DNA from 2 places in the Paenibacillus sp. SORGH_AS_0306 genome. Region 1 is predicted to be linked to the other one. Evidence: a T-box and tRNA genes for the amino acid it is inferred to sense, from the RefSeq annotation. Region 1 holds a T-box; the other holds one or more tRNA genes.
What was found. A T-box is a leader RNA that pairs with one kind of tRNA and senses whether it is charged. The one in region 1 lies ahead of leuS (leucine--tRNA ligase), so its partner is inferred to be a tRNA-Leu.

Region 1 (6,961 bases):
GAGTATTCCCCGACTAAGCGCATATAGACCGATCATTCCCATTATTCCTGCACGAACCGCTGAAGGAGAAGCACCTGTTAATAACACATAAATAGGCAGTAACACTATGACAATTAAGCAAGCCCGTTCTTTGGTAATCTTCATCTGACGTAATAACCACAACAAAATCGCTGTATAAATCGCTACATGTAGACCGGATATAGCAAGAATATGAGTTAATCCTTGTCTGGAAAAAGAAGCAAATGTCTCGGGATCAAGGTCACCGGAATCGCCTATCAATAACCCTTTCATATATCCACGATCATGATCATCAAATAGCATATCAATTCGCGCTCCCAAATTAGCTCGAACTTGATCGTTATAACGTAATAATTCCCATTTCCACATCGTTATTTGAGATAAAGGTACAGTTGTTTGTTCTAGCGATGTTGCTCCTTTGGCGCTAATAATCCAGTGTACATATTGAGTACGTAGATAATGACGATAATCAAATGTATTAAAATTACGAGCTTCTCCAGGAACTTTCCATATCCCTTGAATCTTTATATGGTCTCCACGTTGCCATAAAGCTGCTGTCTGTAATTCTGCTTCAGTTGCTAATTTCAGTTGAATTCTTACCTTTTCTGGTGTAGTAAGTGACTGATCTTCTTGTAATTGATATATATTCATAAAAAAAGTAACCAGATCTCCATCGACTTTGATCGGACTGGCAATTATACCTTTACCTTGCACCGGCTGATCGATCATCTGCGACTCTTGAAGTTGAAGTGTAGCTGGAATATCACTACTATTACGTACTTCATTCCAGTGCCAGTAGATTGATGCAATCAATATTACAGAGCCAAGTATAAGTATAGAACGTTGAATCTGCGGAAATATCAGATACGCTGAAAATAAAATCAAACTTAGTCCGCTCAATACCCACCAGATATATTCGCTTGCCAGACAAGCGATCATGCTTCCTCCAACCCATATCACGCATAAAGCAACCAGTGGACGTGTTTGCAATACTTCTCTCTCCGTTCTTATTTGTTTTTCGAAAAAAAATCAATCGTTCTGTATTATTATGATGTGATTCAACAGGCATTCTATTTTTGAAAATGGCTATTATATGCTCTATATCCATCTTGCCCTCTACGCAAAAAAAGAACCATTACCTTACTAAGCCACATCCATCTTCTACAGATGTTGTGTACTTACAAGATAATGGTTCTTCCATATATCGTTCCCTACTTTGCGATGAGGGCAGATGAATCGTATGAGATTAGCTGATTACTGTGGTGTCAGGTGGTGGATTGTAATGATCCAACTGACGGAAAATAATACCTTTTTGCTGCATCATAGCTGTAACTTTGCGCGTATCTTTAGGATAAGGACGATAATACACGATCTCAACAATACCACTATTGGCTAACATATTTGCACATGTCCAACAAGGCTCATCAGTAACATATACGACCGAACCTTCGCGGTCAGCCCGATCGGTAAAAAGGAGCAAATTCTGTTCAGCATGAATCGTACGGATACAACGTTGCTTTTTGACCATTGTTTCCACACCATCTACTTTGACCAGTTCGACTTCTTCTGAGATCATACAACCATCTTCAGAACAATCCGGTACACCCATCGGTGCTCCATTATAAGCGGTACCGAGTAACTTTTTCCCTTGTACCAGTACTGAACCAACATGGCGACGTGGACATCTTGAACGTGTCGAGACCATATGAGCAATATCCATAAAATACGTATCCCAATCTTTACGTACCACTCTTACTCCCCCTTACATCCCCTAAAGCTGTACATAAGGCAACATCTTGGCTAACATTTTGCTACCGATTCCTTTTACATTATCCAGTTCATTCACACTGCGAAAAGCGCCATGCGTATTGCGATAATCAATAATCGCTTGTGCTTTCTTTTCTCCAATACCCGGCAATTCAGTTAGTTCAGACAGACTCGCATGGTTAATACTAATCTTGCCATCCTGTGTGCGGGCTGATGGTGCTGGATTTGTAGCAACAGTCTCGGTATTCGATGATATTGAACTTGTAGACTCTGATGTTGCGATCGGAGTCTTGATCGATGGTTGCTGACTTGTAGAAGCCGTTTCAGTAACAGTCGTACCTTTGGCTTTGGATACCTCGACTACCTTCTCTTTGGAAGAATCTGTTGCCGATGACGCTTCACCTTTGGAGCGATCTGTCTGATCTGTTGTTGCTTTGGATGTAGATTCAGCCAAAGTTGAACTTGGTGTTGTCGTTACTACCTGATCTTCTACAAGTGAAGCTTGTGCTTGTTCATGTAAAGCTGTCCATTTGGTTTCTTGCTCGCTGGATTGTAAAGTTCCAAACACAATCAATCCTGCTCCAAGCACCGCGGAGACTACCGCTGTCCACATGATATCCCGTCTCATAATGACACCTCTGCCGTCGGGATTCCAGTACATTACCGGAATCCCGGTAATAGACTCCCATCGCATAGGAGGTTAAACGATGTTACTTTTTTACTTTCAGATCAAACAATACATATATTAGCTATATCAATCGGTCAGTGATTAGTTAGCAACAATATTAACTAATTTGCCCGGTACAGCAATCACTTTACGAACTGTTTTGCCTTCGATCGCTTGTTGAACTGCTTCTAAGGATAGTGCAGATTCTTCCATCGCTTTGGCATCCAGATCTTTAGCAATTTTGTTACGTTGTACAATTTTACCATTGACTTGAATAACAATTTCTACTTCAGATTCAGTTGTCCATTGCTCATCAAATGTAGGCCATTCTACATACGTAATACTTCCTTCGTGACCCAGACGAGCCCATAGTTCTTCTGCAATATGTGGAGCAAGAGGAGATAACAATTGTACGAATTTCTCCATTAGATCACGTGGCAATACGTCTGTTTTGTAAGCATCATTCACAAAGATCATCAACTGACTAATCGCTGTATTGAAACGAAGTCCGTCTAAGTCTTCTGTTACTTTTTTGATCGTTTTGTGAGCTGTACGTTTGAATGCTTCATCGCCTTCACCGTCTGTGATTTTGGCATTCAATTGTCCTTCATCTGTAATAAATAGACGCCATACACGAGATAAGAAGCGATACATGCCTTCTACACCATTTTCATTCCAAGGCTTCGTTGCTTCCAGTGGTCCCATAAACATTTCATATAAACGTAGTGTATCTGCACCATATTCGCTAACGATATCATCTGGATTAATAACATTACCACGAGATTTACTCATTTTCTCATTGTTATTACCTAGAATCATTCCTTGATTGACAAGCTTTTGGAAAGGTTCTTTGGTATCGACTACACCGATATCGTATAGCACTTTATGCCAGAAACGAGCATACAATAAGTGAAGTACAGCATGTTCTACTCCACCGATATATAGATCGACAGGCAACCATTGTTTTTGCTTCTCTGGTGAACACAAAGCATCATCATTATGTGGATCGATATAACGCAAGTAATACCAGCAACTACCTGCCCACTGTGGCATCGTGTTCGTTTCACGACGTGCTTTCATCCCTGTTTCTGGATCGATTGTTTCTACCCAGTCAGTGATATTAGCCAGTGGTGATTCTCCTGTACCCGAAGGTTTGATCTGATCGATATCAGGAAGCAATAAAGGTAATTCCGATTCAGGAACAGTCTTCATCGTACCATCTTCTAAATGCAAAATAGGAATAGGCTCTCCCCAGTACCGTTGACGGCTAAACAACCAGTCGCGTAGACGATACGTAACTTTACCTTGCCCTTTACCATTTTCCTCAAGCCATGCAATCATTTTGGCAATCGCATCTGTTGTATTTAATCCATTTAAGAAATCAGAATTCACATGTTCGCCTTCGCCTGTATACACTTCTTCTTGTACACTGCCTCCAGCTACTACTTCTTTAATTTCCAAATCGAATTTTTTCGCAAATTCCCAGTCACGAGCATCATGTGCAGGAACCGCCATAATAGCGCCTGTACCGTAACCTGCAAGTACATAATCAGCGATCCAGATTGGTAATTTCTCGCCACTTGCTGGATTAATTGCATAAGCACCTGTAAATACACCTGTTTTGTCTTTTGCTAAATCTGTACGTTCTAGATCACTCTTATGTGTTGCTTGATCTTGATACGCTTTGACAGCATTTTTTTGCTCAGGTGTTGTAATCACATCAACTAACTCGTGTTCAGGAGCCAATACGCAATATGTTGCACCAAATAAAGTATCTGCACGCGTTGTAAATACGGTTAGATTTTTATCGGTTCCTTCAATATCAAAATGCACTTCTGCACCGACAGATTTGCCGATCCAGTTACGCTGCATATCTTTGATACTTTCGGTCCAATCCAATTCTTCCAAATCGTCCAAAAGACGCTCTGCGTATTCTGTAATACGTAGTACCCATTGACGCATCGGTTTGCGGACAACCGGATGTCCTCCGCGTTCACTTTTGCCATCAATAACTTCTTCATTCGCAAGTACTGTTCCTAAAGCTTCACACCAGTTCACAGCGACTTCATCTACATAAGCAAGCCCTTTGTTATACAATTGGATAAAGATCCATTGTGTCCATTTGTAATACTGTGGGTCAGTTGTGCTGATCTCACGATCCCAATCATAAGAAAATCCTAATGATTTAATTTGACGGCGGAAATTATCGATATTTTTAAATGTAATATCACGTGGGTGTTCGCCTGTATCCATTGCATATTGTTCTGCTGGTAGACCAAACGCATCCCATCCCATTGGATGAAGTACGTTAAAGCCACGCATACGCTTGTAGCGAGACACGATATCTGTAGCTGTATATCCTTCAGGATGCCCTACATGCAGACCTGCTCCAGATGGATAAGGGAACATATCCAATGCATAAAATTTCGGTTTACCTGGTTCTTCTTGTGTTTTGAATGTTTTGTGTTGATCCCAATATCCTTGCCACTTCGGTTCGATCTGCTGTGGATGATAACCAGGTTGAGTTGTTTTTGAATCTGTCATCAATGTGTCCTCCTTCGATCTTGACGATCGTATGTGTCTGTCGTAACCTGTATTTCATTCATAGCTTACTGCTCATATGCGACAAAAAAACCTCTCATCCATAGCGCATAATATCGCTAGGGACGAGAGGTTGTGTCTCGCGGTACCACCCTAGTTAGTGAACAAGCATACTTTGCTATCCACTCACTTAGTTGCCTGATAACGGTAGGAAGCCGATGTCGTTCAGAAATAGGATAACTACGCTGACTATGTACTGATAAAAATAACAGCGTATTCCAATATTCTTGCAACATATCTCCAAGGCGAGTTCATATCAGCATCATATCGACTTGCACCACCCGTCGACTCTCTATCATTACATGCTTACTAATATTACTATTCCTTTTCACTGAGCATTGTATTATAAAATATAACAATAGCTCTATTTTAAAAAATTCGCCCTGGAAAGTCAATGATTACGCAATATTCTCTTGGACTTTACGTTTACCGGCTACTTTAGCAGCATCTTCTTCTGGAGTTGTAATAAACTTGGTAATAATCGCACTGATAAAGTAAAGAATCGCGAATACCCATACCACTCCTTCTGCACCGATCACACCGATAAAAGCAAATGCGATAGCAGGAGCAATAAAAGCGGATAAACCAGCACCTAGATTGACGATAGACATCGCAGGGCCTTTGTTGCCTCCTGCTACTGATGGAGCAAGTGCTGCAATAGGAACATAGCCCGCTAACAATCCACCCCAGATAAATCCAACAATCGTGGTGATCCACAAGTTACCGTTTGTCCATTCAGGGACATAGAACAATAATAATGTGAAAATACCACAACCTACTCCACCGAACCACATTACGGTCTGTCTCCAGCCAAATTTATCACCAATAATACCGAATAATAGATTAAATACGATATTTCCTAAAAAGATCGTTCCCCAGATGTTCAACCATGTACCTGTTGCGATTCCGTATTGTGCCATATGTAATGGTAAAAATACAGGAAATCCGTAAGAACCTACGCTATTAATAACCCGTACAATACCACTTAATCCAACTTTGGGATGGGTTTTGACAATCGTTAATCCTTTACCCAATTCGCGTAACGTTTCACGAGCGTTGCCTGCTTTTTTGGGTAAACGGTCACGATTGATCAACAGAGCAAAAATAGCACCGATTCCAGCAAGCACAACAGCACTCCATAACGTCTGCATATATCCTAGATTTTTGATCGCATAACTGGAATAATATGCACCTAATACAAACATCCCGCCTGAGTAAGCTACCCAGAACCAGCCAATTGCTGTACTTAATTTGTGCTCAGGACTACGATAAGTTACCCATGTTAAAAAAGAATAAGCAAACAATGGATACCCAAATCCTTTAACCGCATACGTTAATAACATAATAGGATAATTTAGATCGGTTATACCAAAAGCGATAAAAGCAGATGTACCGATTACATAAGCGATAAATCCAATGAACATTGATTTTTTGGCTCCAAATGCTTCTAAAAATACGCCAGAAAACCATGACGCAATTGCTAGTGTAATACCATATACCGTAAATAAAAGACTGGCATCCTGCACGCTAAGCCCTCGTTCTACCAGATAAGGGCTTAACCAACCTGCTTCTAATCCATCTCCCATCATAAAAATCAATACTCCGAGATATCCCCATACTAATGTTTTGGGAATCCCTATACGATCTAATACGTTCATGACATACACTCCTTTTTCAACTTTACTGGTAAGCTACTGTTCTCAAATACTACTTTCAGATGAAGAAGCCGTTGTCGCAGACTCCGCTAATTGTAATTGTGCAAAAAAGAGCTGCGCCTTATGCCATTGTTGGTAATCTTTTTGCAATGCCTCAGAAGATTGTGGTTGAAATGTAGTGATCTGTTCTGTCTGAGTAGACTGTATATCCAAAGCTTCATTACAGATATAAGCTGCTCCTACAATCGAAGCA
Region 2 (6,961 bases), 120 kb from region 1:
TATAGACAGTCTGGATCTGAGCATTGGTATTCTTTTCAAATGTTAGCTCTGCCCAACTCATAGCAAATGCCCATTTCGGTTGAGCCGCTAACTGACTAGGTGTAGGTAATACATCACATTCACCAATCGCTATCGGCTTGCCATTGGCTACGCTCAAAGCTGTATTGTATTTCTGCGTAGTGAATCCATCAGGATTGTATACGTCTAAAGCAAAGATATCCCAATAAGCATTCCCTGGATTGTATACATTCCAATTCAGATCCAAATCTTGCATATCCCATACCCATACCAGATTACTTAACCCTTTGGTATTTACAAGATAATCATGAGTCAAACGATACAATTCAGCAGTACCGGTACTACCCGGACGACCTGCCCACCAGAATACCCCTTGATTCATTTCATGGAATGGACGGAATAATACAGTGACTTTATTGTCTTCTAAATACTGAAGATATTGTGCATAATTATCTAAACGAGCTTTCCACGCTTTGTTTAATGTACCGCCGTTAGTCGTTAAGTCTTTCCACTGAGCATCGCTTAAATGACTGACTACTCCGCCTTCCCAATTGCCAGCATCCGCTTGTGTAGGTGGTGTAACGTGCATCATCACCTGGACAATCGCTCCGTTATCCCACTGCTTTTTAGCTTCATAGATCATATTCCAACGATTGTTGACATCATTGGTTGAAAACAATAAATCACCACTCCATAATCCTGGATATTTACCTGTAATACTTTTGACTTTCTCTGTCTGTACAGCAGGTGTAGCATTCGGTTCACGATTGTGCATGCCGATTACGGTTTGTTTGCCACTGATGCTTTTAATATAATCAAGTACTCCTGTAGCCGCTTGTGTACCACTGCCGTATATTTCAAATTCGTATAACGAATAACCATAGGTAGTCGCCCGTTGGAACGCATACATTTTTACATATCTAGCGGTAGTCGATGGAAACGTAATCGTATTGGTTCCTCCAGTGTTGCTATAGTTCGAATACACTGTCGTCCAATTTACATTATCGGTAGATGTCTGAATCTGAAATTGCTTCGCATAAGCAGCTTCCCAACGCAAAATAACACTGGATACCGATTGAGCTGTTCCGAGATCAACAATGTAATATTGTGTATCGCTATTTGTCGATGCCCATCTCGTCGATAAATTACCGTCTACTGCATTAGTTGCGATATTACCACTGGCTTCTGTAGAAGACACAACTACATTTTTGCCACGAGCCAGATTAATATCCGCTGCTTCTGCTTGCGATCCCAAAGACATTCCTACACCACCAAACACCAAACTGAACATCACTAGAACTAACAACCACGTATAATTTAGTTTCACCATTATATTACCTCCCTTGTAAGGTTCAGTGTTTTCTGTCTACTCCTATCCTGTAGATTGCACTTTTTATCAAGCTTTTTGCTGAACCTTTTACAATTCCGCTCATCACCTCCTTATCTTTTTTATAATATAATTATACTTTTATTTAAAATTTAATTTTGTTTATTATACATATATTACATAATTTGAAAATAAAAATATATACTTATTTTTCAATTCATTAAAATTATTTACAAACTAAAAAGACCATCTGTTGATACCAGATGGTTTTTGCTTTTGCTAAAAGATCAATTTAAAATGTTTCACACTTCAACAGTGTATAGACTTCCATATCATATATGTAGCAGTATAAGCTCCTGTATGGCTTCAAAATCGTTATTAGATTATATGATAAATCTTTATGCTTAACTTATTAAATAGTGTCTTACGCTTGATCAGAAGCCTTTTACATCTATATCCAAAACCAGCACACTATCCAAAGAAACATTCCACGGTAATTTCACAAAACAAAAAGAGCGCCCCAACCGCTATACAACGGTTGAAGCGCTCTTTTGTTATCTGTACATCTCATAATGCCGAGAACCGGAATCGAACCGGTACGGTAGTCACCTACCGCAGGATTTTAAGTCCTGTGCGTCTGCCAGTTCCGCCACCCCGGCACAGTAACCCACATTGATGTTGAGGGTTATACATGTGCTACTTGTCTTTATGTACTGATTGTATTGCGTTACACTTATATCAAAAATATAAGTATGCCGAGGACCGGAATCGAACCGGTACGGTAGTCACCTACCGCAGGATTTTAAGTCCTGTGCGTCTGCCAGTTCCGCCACCCCGGCACATGTTGAGATAAATAAATTCATCTTCATGCCTGTTAACTTTATCACTTGTTGTGATTGTTTCGCCAACATTTAAGATCATACCATGCTAGATATCTAACTGTCAACACTTTGGATTCGATTTTATTTTCAGTTAACCAAACCGTTGATTTTCTAAGATATAATATCTACATTTTCAAAAGAAATATACTGCGGCAACAATAAATTAAAACGAATAATCGTTCCCTGTTCTCCACTATTCATTTCAAATTCTCCATTCATCAAATGGATTAATTTTCGACTAATTGCCAGATTCAAACCGATACTACCGTATTGCTGATACCATGACATATCGTTAGCTTCTTTTAACGAATCAAATAACTGTTCTAACGTTGTGATATCTACAGTCATATGAGAATTGTGAACAGTAATATCTAATGATACATTGTTATCAGAATCGCTTATTGCTGTTGACGCTGATAATGTTAATTGTCCTAATGAATTGAAACGCAATGCATTAAGCGTATTGATCAATATCTGTCTCAACCGCAAAGCATCTCCATAAATCAACGGAAGTTCACTTGGGTTAGTGTTCATTTTCAATGCGATGGGATTGTCATCCAAAGGTGTGCCGAGTGAAGTCACCACTTCATGAATCGTATGCATGAGATCAAATGGTTCTTGATCAATCTTCGTTGCGCCTTCTTCCATATGACTAAAACTCAAAATATCTTCTACCAAAGTCAACATCGACTGATTACTGGATTCAATAATATCCATATAGACTTGTTGCTGGGGATCTATCTCTGAATCCATCATCAGATCAGCTACACCTACAATATTGGTCATCGGTGTGCGAATTTCGTGTCCCATAATAGCTAAAAGGTTCCGATTCACTTGTGCTGACTTTTCCGCTTTTAGACGGGCTTGTTCTAATTCAATTTCTTTTTGCTGAAGATCGGTTACCATCTTCTCTAGCTCTACTACATAAGCTAAAAAGATCGTCATTGTTTCTAACGTTTGAATATCAGCTTCACTGAACTTGTACGTATTGCGATCCAATGCACAAATCGTTCCATAAAATACTACCATCACGCAAACGTACCGGTAATCCTATAAAAGAACCACCACCTATAGAACGTGTTACATCCATATGACGTGTTAATTCATTTTCATTGGTATTCTCGATAATCAAAGGCATATTACTTTTTGTTTTTTCATTATTGATCACTAGACTGCAATAACTTAATTCTAAAGGAAGTATACTTCCCTCTTCTACAAGATGTTCATCACGATTATAAGCTCGCATAATCACATTATTGAGACCGTCATTGCTAGCGATAAAAATAGTATTAATGTGGATAAGTCCACCTATTATTTTAATAATGTGGTCTGCTGCATCGCCCACATTTTGATATAACATATTACTGATTGAAGAAGTATTCATTATGAACTCCACCGTCTTTCATTAAGAAAATATTAGATATAGTTCTATATACCCAAATTATACTTAAATGTATTATATATTAAATTTTAAATAATGTATTGTGAATTTTTGTACTTTTTTATGATTGTAGAATATGTTTGGATACACATATCAAATCAGTAAAAGTTTATATTTGTGATTCATCTGACGTCACATTGGTTTATTTCGATAACATAGCCTTTATATTGATTTACAATATGATTGATATCTATTATGTCGAAAATCGCTAGATAGACGAAAGGATGACTTCATAATGAGTAAACCGGATGAGTACAAAAACCATGAAGAACGTGGAGCGGGTGTAGATCCTATACCAGATCCAGACTCTAATAAAAATCATTCCGCAGAAAATCTGCTAGAAGAAGCAGTGAGCGAATCGGTAGATAAAGTTAAAGAGGACTTCAGTAAAGATTCTAAAAAAGACTCTTCGACGAAAGATTCTTCTCATCAATAAAAATATTTCTGATTCTTTTGAACTACTTAATCAGGGTTAAAGCTTGGAGGTAATATGCTATGAAATTTATTCTAATTGTTGTTATTGTTGTACTATTAGTTATGTTATTTATGCGACGTAGAAAAAGATAATATCACTACTTATAAAAAAAGACCCTTACAGATGTAAGGGTCTTTTTCTAATGGGCCCAGAGGGACTCGAACCCCCGACCAACCGGTTATGAGCCGGTAGCTCTAACCAACTGAGCTATAGGCCCGCATCTCCAAAAGAACGATTTCAATTGGAATGTAATATAAACAGCGACTCAATTAATATACCGTATTTCACTATTTCACGTCAAGTTAATTTTCTGCATATCTTGTATAAGCAGATGCTTCACTTTATCATGATCGTGTTTATATTTTACAAAATATGTATGTTTATTAAAAGGTAAGGGTACACTGTAGGCAGTATACCCTCTTCTATATGATATCAAAATATATGGATTTTATTTTACAACTATGGCGATGTAGTATCGTAATCTAGATCTACTTATTTACCAAAAGCAGATGGATCTTCACGCCATGAGCGTAATAGTTCTAAATCTTCTGCTGGAATTTTGCCCAATTCTACTGCTTTGTCGATCAAGGCTGTATAGTTAGAAAGAGTCTGTAATGGAAGATTAGCTTCTGCAAAAGCATCTGTAGCTTTATCTAGTTGATAACTAAAGATCGCCAGTACTGCTAATGGATCGGCTCCTGCTTCACGCACAGCCTCTGCCGCTTTAATCGAGCTACCTCCTGTCGAGATTAGATCTTCGATCACAATCACTTTTTGCCCTGATTGAATCAATCCCTCGATCTGATTATGTTTACCATGTCCTTTGGCTTTGTCACGAATATAAGCCATTGGCAAATCTAACTTTTGCGCGACCCAAGCTGCATGCGGAATACCTGCTGTAGCTGTTCCTGCGATCACTTCTGTATCCGGATATTGCTCACGAATAATCATAGCAAACGCATCTGCTATCTGATCGCGTATGTATGGATAGGACATTGTAAGACGGTTATCACAATAAATCGGTGATTTGATACCCGATGTCCAGGTAAAAGGTTCTTGCGGGCTTAATGCTACCGCTTCAATCTGTAGTAATGCAGATGCAATATGAGCTGGAATCTCTTCAATGGTTAACATGTAAACTCATCTCCTCTATAATCTGTTGTGTCGCTTCTCTAGGATCATTTGCACCGGTAATCGGACGACCGACGACTAAATAGTCACTTCCCCCGGCTATCGCTTGTCCTGGCGTTAATATACGCGTCTGATCCCCTATATCACTACCAGCCGGACGTACACCCGGAGTAATCGTAGCAAATGACGCTCCGCATGCTTGTTGAATCATCGCTACTTCTAATGGAGAGCATACTACTCCACCCAGACCACTTTGCTGTGCTAAGCGTGCGTAATGAACCACAGCCTCTTCCACTGTTCCTTGAATACCAATTTCTTGATTCATCACTTGTTGTGACGTACTGGTTAACTGTGTAACAGCAATTAATAAAGGGCGTTCTAAGTCAGTATCTGCTATTAGGGCAGACTCCATACCTTCTACTGCCGCTTTCATCATCTGTACTCCACCTGATGCATGGACATTAAAAATATCTACGCCAAGTCTGGTGATGCTATTAGCTCCACCTTTAACAGTATTCGGAATATCATGCATTTTCAAATCCAAAAAAACTGAATATCCTTTTGACTTTAACTCACGAATAAAATCAGGTCCTGCACTGTAAAATAATTGCATGCCTACTTTGAGCGTACATGGAATGTCTTGAAGATGTTCAATAAATACTCGTGCTTCTTCTACATTAGGATAATCTAGCGCTACAATCAAGCGCTTAGCTATGGATGGGGAGATCGAATGTGTCAACTGTTGTACCTCCTTGAAGATATCGTATTTGTGGTTGATACGAATATAGATATACAAGTCGTATAGACCGATTATATGCACACAAATGACGGCGGACACTAGAATGGTCCGCCGTACTTTAGTTTTGTGTGATATAGTCGCTTATTTTTAGCTCAGAATCGTTTCCTGATCTTCCAATTGACCGACTACGATATCGTTAACAACGTCTTTTTTCGGATTTGCAGTGACTGTATTAGTCAAAGACGGCATAGCATAAGAAGAGAAGTTAATTGTATCTAACATTGTGAGCAATGCTTCAACCGTATCCAGTGATGTCATACATACCACACCATTTTCAACAGCTTCACGGCGGATACGGAATCCGTCACGAGCAGGCGTTTTCCCTTTCGTGAAGGTATTGACTACAAAGTTGGCTTGTCCACTGCGGATCAGATCCAGAATGTTCGGCACACCTTCTGTCAATTTATGAATCACGGTTACTTTGATTCCTGCTTCTTCTAATGCTTTTGCTGTACCGCTTGTTGCAATAATTTTGTATCCTAGACGGTAAAATCCTTTAAGCAAGCGAACCGCTTCTGGCTTGTCTTTGTCTGCTACAGTTGCAATCAATGCTCCGGTTGCCGGGATTTTCATACCTGCTCCGATTAGACCTTTGTACAGAGCTTTGGCATACAGTAGATCGCGTCCCATAACTTCACCTGTTGATTTCATTTCAGGTCCAAGCGTAGGTTCTACACGGCGTAATTTGGCAAAAGAGAACACTGGAACTTTGACCGAGATATATTCGCTTTCTTTCCATAATCCTTCGCTATATCCCAAATCTTTAAGTTTAATGCCTAGAATCGCTTGTGTAGCAATCTTCGCCATTGGAATATCGGTTACTTTACTCAAGAAAGGCACTGTGCGTGAAGAACGCGGATTCACTTCGATCACGTAGACTTCATTTTGG

Region 2: it has a tRNA-Leu gene. The T-box ahead of leuS (leucine--tRNA ligase) is inferred to sense a tRNA for this amino acid. The anticodon was not compared.

Annotation. Positions count from the first base shown of each region.
Region 1 is NZ_JAUTBP010000001.1:2,954,077-2,961,037, forward strand. It holds gene QE450_RS12800 (DNA internalization-related competence protein ComEC/Rec2) at 1-1,008, opposite strand, end outside; gene QE450_RS12805 (deoxycytidylate deaminase) at 1,265-1,768, opposite strand; gene QE450_RS12810 (ComEA family DNA-binding protein) at 1,790-2,446, opposite strand; gene leuS (leucine--tRNA ligase) at 2,555-4,996, opposite strand; T-box leader at 5,112-5,394, opposite strand; gene QE450_RS12820 (MFS transporter) at 5,452-6,711, opposite strand; gene QE450_RS12825 (FGGY-family carbohydrate kinase) at 6,754-6,961, opposite strand, start outside.
Region 2 is NZ_JAUTBP010000001.1:2,835,757-2,842,717, forward strand. It holds gene QE450_RS12310 (glycosyl hydrolase) at 1-1,348, opposite strand, end outside; tRNA gene QE450_RS12315 (tRNA-Leu) at 1,919-2,004, opposite strand; tRNA gene QE450_RS12320 (tRNA-Leu) at 2,099-2,184, opposite strand; gene QE450_RS12325 (sensor histidine kinase) at 2,338-3,255, opposite strand; gene QE450_RS12330 (hypothetical protein) at 3,197-3,610, opposite strand; gene QE450_RS12335 (hypothetical protein) at 3,903-4,103, shown strand; tRNA gene QE450_RS12340 (tRNA-Ile) at 4,286-4,359, opposite strand; gene pyrE (orotate phosphoribosyltransferase) at 4,635-5,276, opposite strand; gene pyrF (orotidine-5'-phosphate decarboxylase) at 5,263-6,012, opposite strand; gene carB (carbamoyl-phosphate synthase large subunit) at 6,160-6,961, opposite strand, start outside.